One region of the Bradyrhizobium sp. WSM1253 genome, then DNA from elsewhere that is predicted to be linked to it. Evidence: predicted binding sites of a transcription regulator. Region 1 holds the regulator's gene; each other region holds the start of a gene.
What was found. The regulator PhoB, encoded in region 1, activates phosphate uptake and scavenging genes when phosphate is short. The targets are predictions, from matches to a motif close to TGTCATNNANCTGTCAT.

Region 1 (3,267 bases):
TTCGAAGGTGATCATGCGATAGCGGTCTGGATGGCCCTTCGCGGCGTGATAGCGGCGCACGACCTTGATCACGCATTCCAGCGCTTCGGCGCCGGAATTGCAGAAGAACACGAAGTCCGCGAAACTTTCATTGCACAGGCGCGCGGCAAGCTTTTCGCCGTCCGGGCTCTGGAACAGGTTCGACATGTGCCAGAGCTTCGTGGCCTGTTCCTGCAACGCCGCGACCAGCGCCGGATGGGCATGGCCGAGCGCATTCACCGCCACCCCGGAGGTGAAATCGAGATAGCGCTCGCCATTGGTCGCGATCAGCCAGCAGCCTTCGCCACGCTCGAAACCGAGGTCGGACCTGGCGAAAACGGGGAGCAAATGCGGCGCTGCGCTGTTAGTCATGACGGTCACTTGAATGTTGCGGACGGTGTAAGCGTGCATTACGCAACGCACCATCGACCGGCCCGGAAAACGAAACGTGCCGCCTCTTGAGGGCGGCACGTGCGACTATCTTAGGCCTGGTGAAACGGGTGTCAATGCCGCCCGGAAAGCCTCGCGAAACGCTGAATCCGTAGTCTTGCGGTGCCGATTTTGCGGGATTTAGCCACGGAACATGTGGAAGCGAGTCGGCGGACTCTTGCGCGGGAGTCACGCCATATTGTAGCGTTTGGATTGTCAGATACGACATCTCGTGCAGTGGTTCTGATCTTTAAGTCCTTATGTACCGGCGTAAACGTTCGGGCGTTCAAGACGCGCCCGGCGAGCCTTAAGGGATTCTGGCGGCACGGGTTTTTGAAGGCTTAGGCATTCGCTGCGAGGCCCCAGGATGGCTGGCGCGCAGCGAGGGAAAGGGTGCAATGACGGTTTTGACCTGGTCCGATGATCGCGTCGAGCAGCTGAAAAAGCTCTGGGAGGCCGGACTTTCGGCCAGCCAGATCGCGGCGGAGCTCGGCAATGTGACCCGCAATGCCGTGATCGGCAAAGTGCACAGGCTCGGTCTTTCGGGCCGCGCCAAGAGCCCATCATCGGCAGCGCCCCGGCCGCGCAAGGCGCGCCCCGCGCAGCACATGATGCGGGTGAGCCGCCCGATCTCGCGCGGCAACACCGCGCTGGCGCAGGCCTTCGAGGTCGAGGCTGAGCCGGATCCGGTCACCTACGACAACGTGGTGCCGATGAGCCAGCGGCTGTCGCTGCTCGAATTGAACGAGGCGACCTGCCACTGGCCGGTCGGCGATCCCTCGAGCCCGGACTTCTTCTTCTGCGGTGGACGGGCGCTGTCCGGCCTGCCCTATTGCGCCCAGCACTCGCGTGTTGCGTACCAGCCGGCGTCGGATCGGCGCCGCGCACCGGTGAAGCCGGGTCCGCGGTAATCACGGCAAGTCGTCGCGCAAAGACAGTTCAATAATTTCAGTGTCGTCCTGGCGAAAGCCAGGACCCATACTCCGAGCACGCAGTAGTCGTGCGAAAGGGGTAACTCGGAGTCTTCGCCAAACCACTCCCTGTGGTTATGGGTCCCGGATCAGCGCTCGCTTGTCCGGGACGACATCGGAGAATGCAGGGACAGCTCGCCAACAAACAAGCCTGCAACCCTACACCTGCTCCGCCTTCGCAAACCGATCATCCAGCGCGTAGCCGGCGCCGCGGACGGTGCGGATCGGGTCTTGCTCGCGGCCGAGATTGAGCAGCTTGCGCAGGCGGCCGATATGCACGTCGACGGTACGCTCGTCGATATAGATGTCGCGGCCCCAGACGCTGTCGAGCAGTTGCTCGCGCGAGAACACCCGGCCCGGGTGCTCCAGGAAGAACTCCAGCAGGCGATATTCGGTCGGACCGAGATCGATCGGCCGGCCTGAGCGCGCCACGCGGCGCTTGTCGCGGTCGAGCTCGATGTCGCCAAAAGCAAGCACGGTGGCGAGCCGCTCGGGGCTCGCGCGCCGCAGCAGGCCCTTCACGCGCGCCAGCAGCTCCGGCACCGAGAACGGCTTGACGATGTAATCGTCGGCGCCGGTCGCAAGACCCCGCACCCGCTCGCTCTCCTCGCCGCGCGCGGTGAGCATGATGATCGGGAGCTGCTTGGTCTCGGGACGGGTGCGAAGCCGGCGGCACAGTTCGATGCCTGACAGGCCCGGCAGCATCCAGTCGAGCACGATCAGATCGGGGATGTGCTCCTTGAGGCGGGTGTCGGCGTCGTCGCCGCGCATCACCGTCTCGACGTCATAGCCGTCGCCTTCGAGGTTGTAGCGGAGAAGCTCGGTCAGGGCTTCCTCGTCCTCAACCACCATAATGCGTGCGCCCATCGGGTCGTCGCTCCCTTAAGTCTTCAGGTGTTCGGTACCGTGTTGGCGAAGGTCGTCATGTCGCCCTTCGGCCGCTTGTCGGTGATCGCCTGGCCCTCGATCATGTAGAACACGGTCTCGGCGATGTTGGTGGCGTGGTCGCCGATCCGCTCAATGTTCTTGGCGCAGAACATCAGGTGAATACAGAACGAGATGTTGCGCGGATCCTCCATCATGTAGGTGAGGAGCTCGCGGAACAGCGAGGTGCAGATGGCGTCGACTTCCTCGTCGCCCTTCCACACCGCCATCGCCGCCGGCAAATCATGCGCGGCATAGGCGTCCAGCACCGACTTGACCTGCTGCTGCACGAGGTCGGTCATGTGCTCGAGGCCGCGGAACAGCTTGAGCGGATGGAAGTCCGTCTCCAGCGCCGCGACGCGCTTGCCCATGTTCTTGGCGAGGTCGCCGATGCGCTCGAGATCGGTCGCGACGCGCATGGCGCCGACGATCTCGCGCAGATCGACCGCCATCGGCTGGCGGCGGGCGATGGTGAGCACCGCACGCTCCTCGATGCGCTTCTGCAGCGCGTCGAGCTCGGTGTCGATGGCGACGACGCGCTGGCCGAGCGGGACGTCGCGGCGGATCAGCGCGTCGACGGACTCGACGATCATGCGCTCGGCGATGCCGCCCATCTCGGCGACCAGGCGGGTGAGTTCCTGGAGGTCGGTGTCGAAAGCCTTTGCGGTATGTTCGGAAGCCATGTCGCGTCTCCTCAGCCGAACCGGCCGGTGATGTAATCCTGCGTGCGCCGGTCGGTCGGCGACGTGAAGATCTTGCTGGTGTCGTCGAACTCGATCAGCTCGCCGAGATACATGAAGGCGGTCTTGTCGGAGACGCGCGCCGCCTGCTGCATGTTGTGGGTGACGATCGCGATCGTGTAATCCTCGGACAGCTCCTGGATCAGCTCCTCGACCTTGGCGGTCGAGATCGGGTCGAGCGCCGA
Region 2 (3,267 bases), 990 kb from region 1:
GATCGGGTAAACGCCTGTACGCGCAACGAAAAAATGTGGCATCAAATACGGCAATTGCCCTGACATGATAAATGCTTCGTTAACGGAAAACGCCCCCGCGCCGCCGGTCCCAGGCGTGAGGCCATCGTCGCTTCGAGCGGACGTCCTGCACTACCATGGATAGGGTCGACTGCGTCGTCGTCGGAGCCGGCGTGATCGGGCTCGCGGTGGCTCGCAAGCTGGCGCAAGCCGGGCGCGAGGTGATCGTGCTCGAGGAAGCCGAGGCCATCGGCACCATCACCTCCTCGCGCAACAGCGAGGTGATCCATGCCGGCATCTACTATCGCGCCGGAAGCTGGATGGCGCGCATGTGCGTCGACGGCAAGCACGCGCTTTACCGTTACTGTTCCGAGCGCGGCATCCCGCACAGGAATAGCGGCAAGCTGATCGTCGCGACCAATCCGAAAGAGACCGAGAAGCTGCAATCGATCAAGGCGCATGCCGAGGCCAACGGCGTGCTCGACATGCAGTTGCTCACGGGCGATGCGGCATGTGCGCTTGAGCCGGCGCTCGCCTGCGACGCCGCGCTGCTGTCGCCGTCGACTGGCATCATAGACAGCCACGCCTACATGCTCTCGCTGCGCGGCGAAGCCGAGGACGCGGGCGCGGCCTTCGCGTTTCACACCCCGCTGATCCGTGCCAAGGCCACCGCCGGCGTCATTGAAATCGAGGCGGGCGGCGAAGCGCCGATGACGCTGCAATGCAGCCTCCTCGTCAACGCCGCCGGGCTCTCGGCGACCACGGTGGCGCGCAACATCGAGGGCATGCCGCTGGAACGGATCCCGACGGCCTACCTCGCCAAGGGAAACTACTTCAGCTGCAATGCCAGGGCGCCGTTCTCGCGCCTGATCTATCCGGTGCCCGAGCCCGGCGGGCTAGGGGTGCATCTGACGCTGGACATGGCCGGGCAGGCACGTTTCGGCCCCGACGTCGAATGGATCGAGACGATCAATTATGAGGTCGACCCATCACGCGCCGAGCGCTTCTATCCGGCGATCCGCAAATACTGGCCGACGCTGCCTGACGGCGCGCTAATGCCGAGCTATTCGGGCATCCGCCCGAAGATCGTGCCGCCGGCGGTGGCCACGCAGGATTTCTTGATGCAGGGCCCGCGCGATCACGGCGTCGAAGGCCTGATCAACCTGTTCGGCATCGAGTCGCCCGGGTTGACGTCATCGCTTGCGATCGCGGATCACGTCGCCGAGCTCGCAAATGTCTAGCGGTTTAAAGCGAAGTGGATTCCAGTTGCGCGTAAAGAACCGCGTCCAGACAAGAAGCTAGAGCCGCACAAATCCTTGCACGGTGCGCGCCTTGCAGCAGGGATGAGCGCAAAGACTCCCATCCCTGCCTGAAAGGGTGCGATCAACTCTACGCTGTTACGGGGGTTGCTAGTGGAGCGTGTCGCCGTGCCTGAGACGCTCGATCTGGTCCTTGACCATCAACTTCCGGCGCTTCAACTCAACAATTTGCAGGTCGTCTGTTGAAAGGTGCACGAGAGCTTCGTGCAATTCGTTTTCGAGAGTTTTATGCTTCCGCTCCAATTCAACCAGATGTGCCTGAATTGTCATTCGAAACCTCCTCGGTAGGGGTGAACCTTGGATTCGACCGGACGAGGAAGTGTACATCACCGATTCGTTCTGTCGATGGATATCAGTCGTCGCAGTGTCATTTTTAAAAATTCATATGTAACGAAGCGTGAGTAAGGGAACCACGCGGGAAAAATCCGTGATATCAATGCGCTTGCGCAACGCCGCAGCGACCGGCAGAAATATCTCGCGGGAGATCGGCGCAGGACAGCCCGAGATCGCTTGCGATCACGGCGCGCAAGGACGATAGTTTCCACAGGGCATCCACAGCCTTAATCTCACGCCTATCGGTTTTTCGGCCACCGCAGACATGACCAATGAAGATGCGCGCGAACTCGAATCCGAGCTCGCCCGGTTGCACCAGGAACACCGAGATCTCGATGTGGCGATCGATGCACTGCATCAATCGCCCGCGCCCGACCTGTTGCGGTTACAGCGGTTGAAGAAACGCAAGCTGTTGTTGCGTGACCGTATCGCGTTCATCGAAGACCAGATCACGCCCGACATCATCGCCTGATCCACAGGAGGAGAGCTTTACGGCAGCTCGCCGCACGCGAATCCGCTTGACTCGAAAGGAACAAAATAAGAACATTTGCGCACCAACGCCCCCAGGAAAACCGTCCAAGGAAAACGCAGATGTCGGCAACCGCCCTTCTCGACAACAGCCATTATGAACAAGCCTGCGATCAGGCGATCGCGATGTGCGACGGCAATCTGCGCAGCACCATCAAGGCGCTGATCATGGCCAATGAATATCTGGAGGCCGAGCTGGAGGAATTGCAGGCGGCCATTTCCGCCGGCTGCATTCCGGAGACCTCACGCAGCAAGATGCGGAGCAAGAGCAGCGCAGCCTGAGCTGTCAGCTATCGGAGCCGACCATGTCCGATGTCACCTATTACGTTGCATTACCTTTCCTGACCGACGAGGACGGATCGCCGGTCGCAGGTGCGGCCGAGGAATGCCAGACCGCGGCGGCCGCGTTACGGCGCGCCGAGGTTATGTCGCACGGCGCCGGCCACACCGGCGCCGTCGCGTTCAGCCGCAGCGGCGATCCCATGACCGGCGAATTCGGCGACGCCAAACTGCTTCGCAGCTTTGGCAACGTACCGAAGGACCTCGGCACGCTTTAACTAGCTGCTGACGAGCCTGATGCGCGGCTCGTGCCGCCGGTGCGCCTTGCGCACATACATCGCGGCATCGGCCTCTTCCAGGGCGCGCGCGGCGTCGGACTGTACCCCGAGCAGGGCCACGCCGGCGGAAGCGCCCGCGCTCACGTGCTGGCCGCGAAAGACAAAGGACAATTCGTCGACAGCCTGCTCGAAGGCCGCGGCCTTCGCCTTGGCGTCGGTCTCGCTGAGATTCCAGAGCAGCAGCGCGAACTCGTCGCCGCCGAGCCGGCCGACCACGTCGGAGGCGCGGATCTGCCGCGTCAGCGTGGTGGCAATCGCCTTCAGCACCTCGTCGCCGGCCGCATGGCCGAAGGAATCGTTGATCGGCTTCAGCCGATCGACGTCGAGCACGATCAGCGCGCCGCTGGCGCGGTAGCGCTTCATGTAGGCGACGGCGCGTCCGAGTTCGCGTTCGAAGCCGCGCCGGTTCGGAATTTCGAGCAGGAAGTCGGTGTCGGCGGCCGCCTCGAGCT
Region 3 (3,267 bases), 180 kb from region 1:
TTGCCGCGCGTAACGTCGTGCCGTCGAGCATTTTGCGCTTCCCGATTCGACGTTTCCTGGATTCGATCCGCGGCGTCGACACGCTGATCTGGGCGCTGGTGTGGATCAACGTGGTCGGGCTCGGCCCGTTTGCCGGCGTGCTCGCCATTGCCGTGTCCGATTTCGGCGCGTTTGGAAAACTGTTCTCGGAAGCGATCGAGGGCGCCGACCAGAAGCAGGTCGAGGGCATCCGCGCCTCCGGCGGCAGCGCGCTGCACGAGATCCGCTTCGGTCTGCTGCCGCAGGTTTTGCCCGTGATCGCCGGGCAGGTGCTCTATTTCATCGAGTCGAATACGCGCTCGGCCACCATCATCGGCATCGTCGGCGCCGGCGGCATCGGCCTCCAGCTCGCCGAGCAGATCCGCGTACTGGAATGGCAGAAGGTGTCGTTCCTGATCCTGATGATCCTGGTCGCCGTCGCCGCGATCGATTTCGTCTCGGGAAAATTGCGGTTTGCGATTATTGGGCGAAGGGCGGTGGCCTGATCACCGATTTCGTAGGGTGGGCAAAGCGAAGCGTGCCCACCACTTCAATCGCGACGTTGGATAGATGGTGGGCAGGGCGCAAGCGCGCCTTTGCCCACCCTACGATTCTTCACCCGTTCTCCACCAGAAATTCCACCCGCTCCGCGGCAAAGCGCGAATGCTTGGTCACCAGCGGCTTGCCGTCGAGATCGTGGTCGGTGGCATCGACCACCAGGATCGGTCGTCCCAGCGCCAGATCGAGCCGCGCGGCGTCGGTGGCGTCGACAATGCCGGCGGTGATCCGGGTCGCGCCGCGGCGATAGTCGCGGACGCCGTAATGTTCGAGCAATTTCGTCATCGAGCGGGTGGCAGCAAAGACGTCGCCCGCACCCGGGAACAGCTGCGCCGACAGCCACGTCGTGGAGACGCAGATCGGCGTGCGGTCGGCGAGGCGCATCGCCTCGATCCGCACCAATGGTGCGCCGGCCTTTAATCCAAGTTCCCGCGCGAGTTCGCGGGTCGCGACATCATCGGACGCCTCGATCAGCCGGCCATGCGGTTCGCGGCCGTCGGCGCCGACGATCTCGGAGAAGCGGGTCCGCGAGCGCAGTGGATAAGCGAGCTTCTGCGCCTCGACATAGGTTCCGCTGCCGCGTTCGGCCCGCACGATGCCGCGCTCGGCAAGCGCGGCCAGCGCGCGTCGCACGGTGTGGCGGTTCACGCGATAGGTTTCGGCGATCTCCACCTCGCCCGGCAGCTTGTCGCCGGCCGCAAAGCGGCCGTCGGCGATGCCGCGCTCGATGCCGTCGGCAACGAGGCGCCACAACGCCACGCCGGAGGAGGCTGTGTCCTGCATGCTCATGTGGCTCGGAAGCTACTCCAGAAATCACGCCTTTGTCACGAAACAGTCATGGCGCTCCCGTATGAAGTTGTCTAGTATCATAGACAACTTGGATTCGGCAAGTTCTGCAGAAAGTTTCGGTAGATCTGGTGACCCAGCACAACAATCAGCAAGCCCAGCGCAAGGCCGCAATGGCCGTGCTGGCGCACGCGGAGGCGGGCGAGATCGCCGCTCGCCTCCGCGCTCTCGCTTTGCCGGCGCATCAGGATCTGCGCGCGCCGGAAAACGGCCTCGTCATGCTGCGCGGCCGGGTCGGCGGCGACGGTGCGCCATTCAATCTCGGCGAAGCGACGGTGTCGCGGGCTGCGGTGCGGCTTGCGAGCGGCGAGGTCGGTTTCGGTTACACGCTCGGTCGCGACGGTGAGAAGGCGCGGCTGATTGCGCTGTGCGATGCGCTGGTGCAGTCCAGCGATTTCAGTGGCGCGGTGGAGCGGGACATCATCGCGCCGTTGCGTGAGCAGCTTATGGTCAGGCGCAAGCAAGCGGCGGCCGAGACCGCTGCGACGAAGGTTGATTTCTACACCATGGTGCGCGGTGAGGGGTGAGATCATGACCACGATTGCGGAACTGCCGCCGGGGTTCGCCGATAAGGTGCTGTCGGCGCAATCGACCTTTCGCTCGGTCATGGACGCGATGGCGCGGCCGGGGTCGGTCCAGCGCATCGTGCCGACATCAGGCGCGCCTCATGTGATGATGCGCGGCACGGCCGCGATCGCGCTGACGCTGTTCGATCACGACACGCCGCTCTGGCTCGATGCGCGCATGTCGGAAAGCACCGACGTGACAAAATGGCTGAAGTTCCACACGGGCGCGCCGGTGGTGCAGGATTCCTCGATCGTCAGCTTCGCGCTGATCAGCGAAGGCGGGGCGCTGCCTTCGCTCGAGCGCTTCGCGCTCGGCACCAGCGAATATCCGGACCGGTCGACCACGCTGATCCTTCAGGTCGAGAGCCTGCATTCGGGGCGCAGCTTCGAGCTGCGCGGTCCCGGCATCGACGGCGTCGCGACGCTCAAGGCCTCGATCAAGCCGTTCGACCTGTTCGAGCGACTTCGTATTAACGAAGCGCTGTTTCCGCGCGGCATCGATGTGGTCCTGGTCGCGGATGATGCCGTGGTTGCGGTCCCGCGCACCACGCGCGTCGTGAGCAAGGGAAGCTAAGCATGTATGTCGCAGTCAAAGGCGGCGAACGCGCCATCGAGAACGCCCATCGCCTGCTCGCCAGTGCGCGGCGCGGCGATCAAAGCGTGCCGGAAATTTCCCTCGACCAGATTTCGGAGCAGCTTGGCCTCGCCGTGGACCGCGTCATGAGCGAAGGCTCGCTCTATGACCGCGAGCTCGCGGCGCTCGCGATCAAGCAGGCGCGCGGCGATTTGATCGAGGCGATCTTCCTGATCCGCGCCTTCCGCGCCACGCTGCCGCGCTTCGGCGCGAGCGAGCCGGTCGAGACCGGCGCGATGCGGGTGCAGCGGCGGGTGTCCTCGACCTTCAAGGACATTCCCGGCGGCCAGATCCTTGGCCCCACCTTCGATTATACCCACCGCCTGCTCGATCCCTCGCTCGCCGAAGGCTTCGTACCGGAAGCGCCGGCGACGGCCGAAGCATCGACAGTGCCCACGCCGCGGGTGACGGATATTCTCGGCCGCGACGGCCTGATCGAGCCCTCCCCGCAGGCCGAAGAGGGCGCCAGCGTCGGCGATCTCACCCGCGAGCCGCTGAATTTTCCTGCCGATCGTGACCTGCGCCTGCAAAACCTTGCGCGTGGCGACGAAGGGTTTCTGCTGGCGATGGGCTATTCCACCCAGCGCGGCTACGGCCGCAACCATCCCTTCGCCGGCGAAATCCGCTTCGGCGAGGTCGATGTCG

Region 2: BRA1253DRAFT_RS16910 (YdcH family protein) is a predicted target of PhoB. The motif match lies at 1,692-1,708, and genes of this name have one in related genera.
Region 3: phnF (phosphonate metabolism transcriptional regulator PhnF) is a predicted target of PhoB. The motif match lies at 1,399-1,415, and genes of this name have one in related genera.

Annotation. Positions count from the first base shown of each region.
Region 1 covers NZ_JH600073.1:4,265,277-4,268,543, forward strand. The annotation lists gene BRA1253DRAFT_RS21730 (aspartate aminotransferase family protein) at 1-390, opposite strand, end outside; gene BRA1253DRAFT_RS21735 (GcrA family cell cycle regulator) at 846-1,358, shown strand; gene phoB (phosphate regulon transcriptional regulator PhoB) at 1,578-2,285, opposite strand; gene phoU (phosphate signaling complex protein PhoU) at 2,309-3,025, opposite strand; gene pstB (phosphate ABC transporter ATP-binding protein PstB) at 3,037-3,267, opposite strand, start outside.
Region 2 covers NZ_JH600073.1:3,270,683-3,273,949, forward strand. The annotation lists gene BRA1253DRAFT_RS16905 (NAD(P)/FAD-dependent oxidoreductase) at 156-1,259, shown strand; gene BRA1253DRAFT_RS16910 (YdcH family protein) at 1,428-1,607, opposite strand; gene BRA1253DRAFT_RS16915 (YdcH family protein) at 1,936-2,142, shown strand; gene BRA1253DRAFT_RS16920 (hypothetical protein) at 2,262-2,480, shown strand; gene BRA1253DRAFT_RS16925 (hypothetical protein) at 2,504-2,755, shown strand; gene BRA1253DRAFT_RS16930 (GGDEF domain-containing protein) at 2,756-3,267, opposite strand, start outside.
Region 3 covers NZ_JH600073.1:4,087,010-4,090,276, reverse strand. The annotation lists gene phnE (phosphonate ABC transporter, permease protein PhnE) at 1-524, shown strand, start outside; gene phnF (phosphonate metabolism transcriptional regulator PhnF) at 634-1,365, opposite strand; gene phnG (phosphonate C-P lyase system protein PhnG) at 1,536-1,949, shown strand; gene phnH (phosphonate C-P lyase system protein PhnH) at 1,954-2,562, shown strand; gene BRA1253DRAFT_RS20890 (carbon-phosphorus lyase complex subunit PhnI) at 2,565-3,267, shown strand, end outside.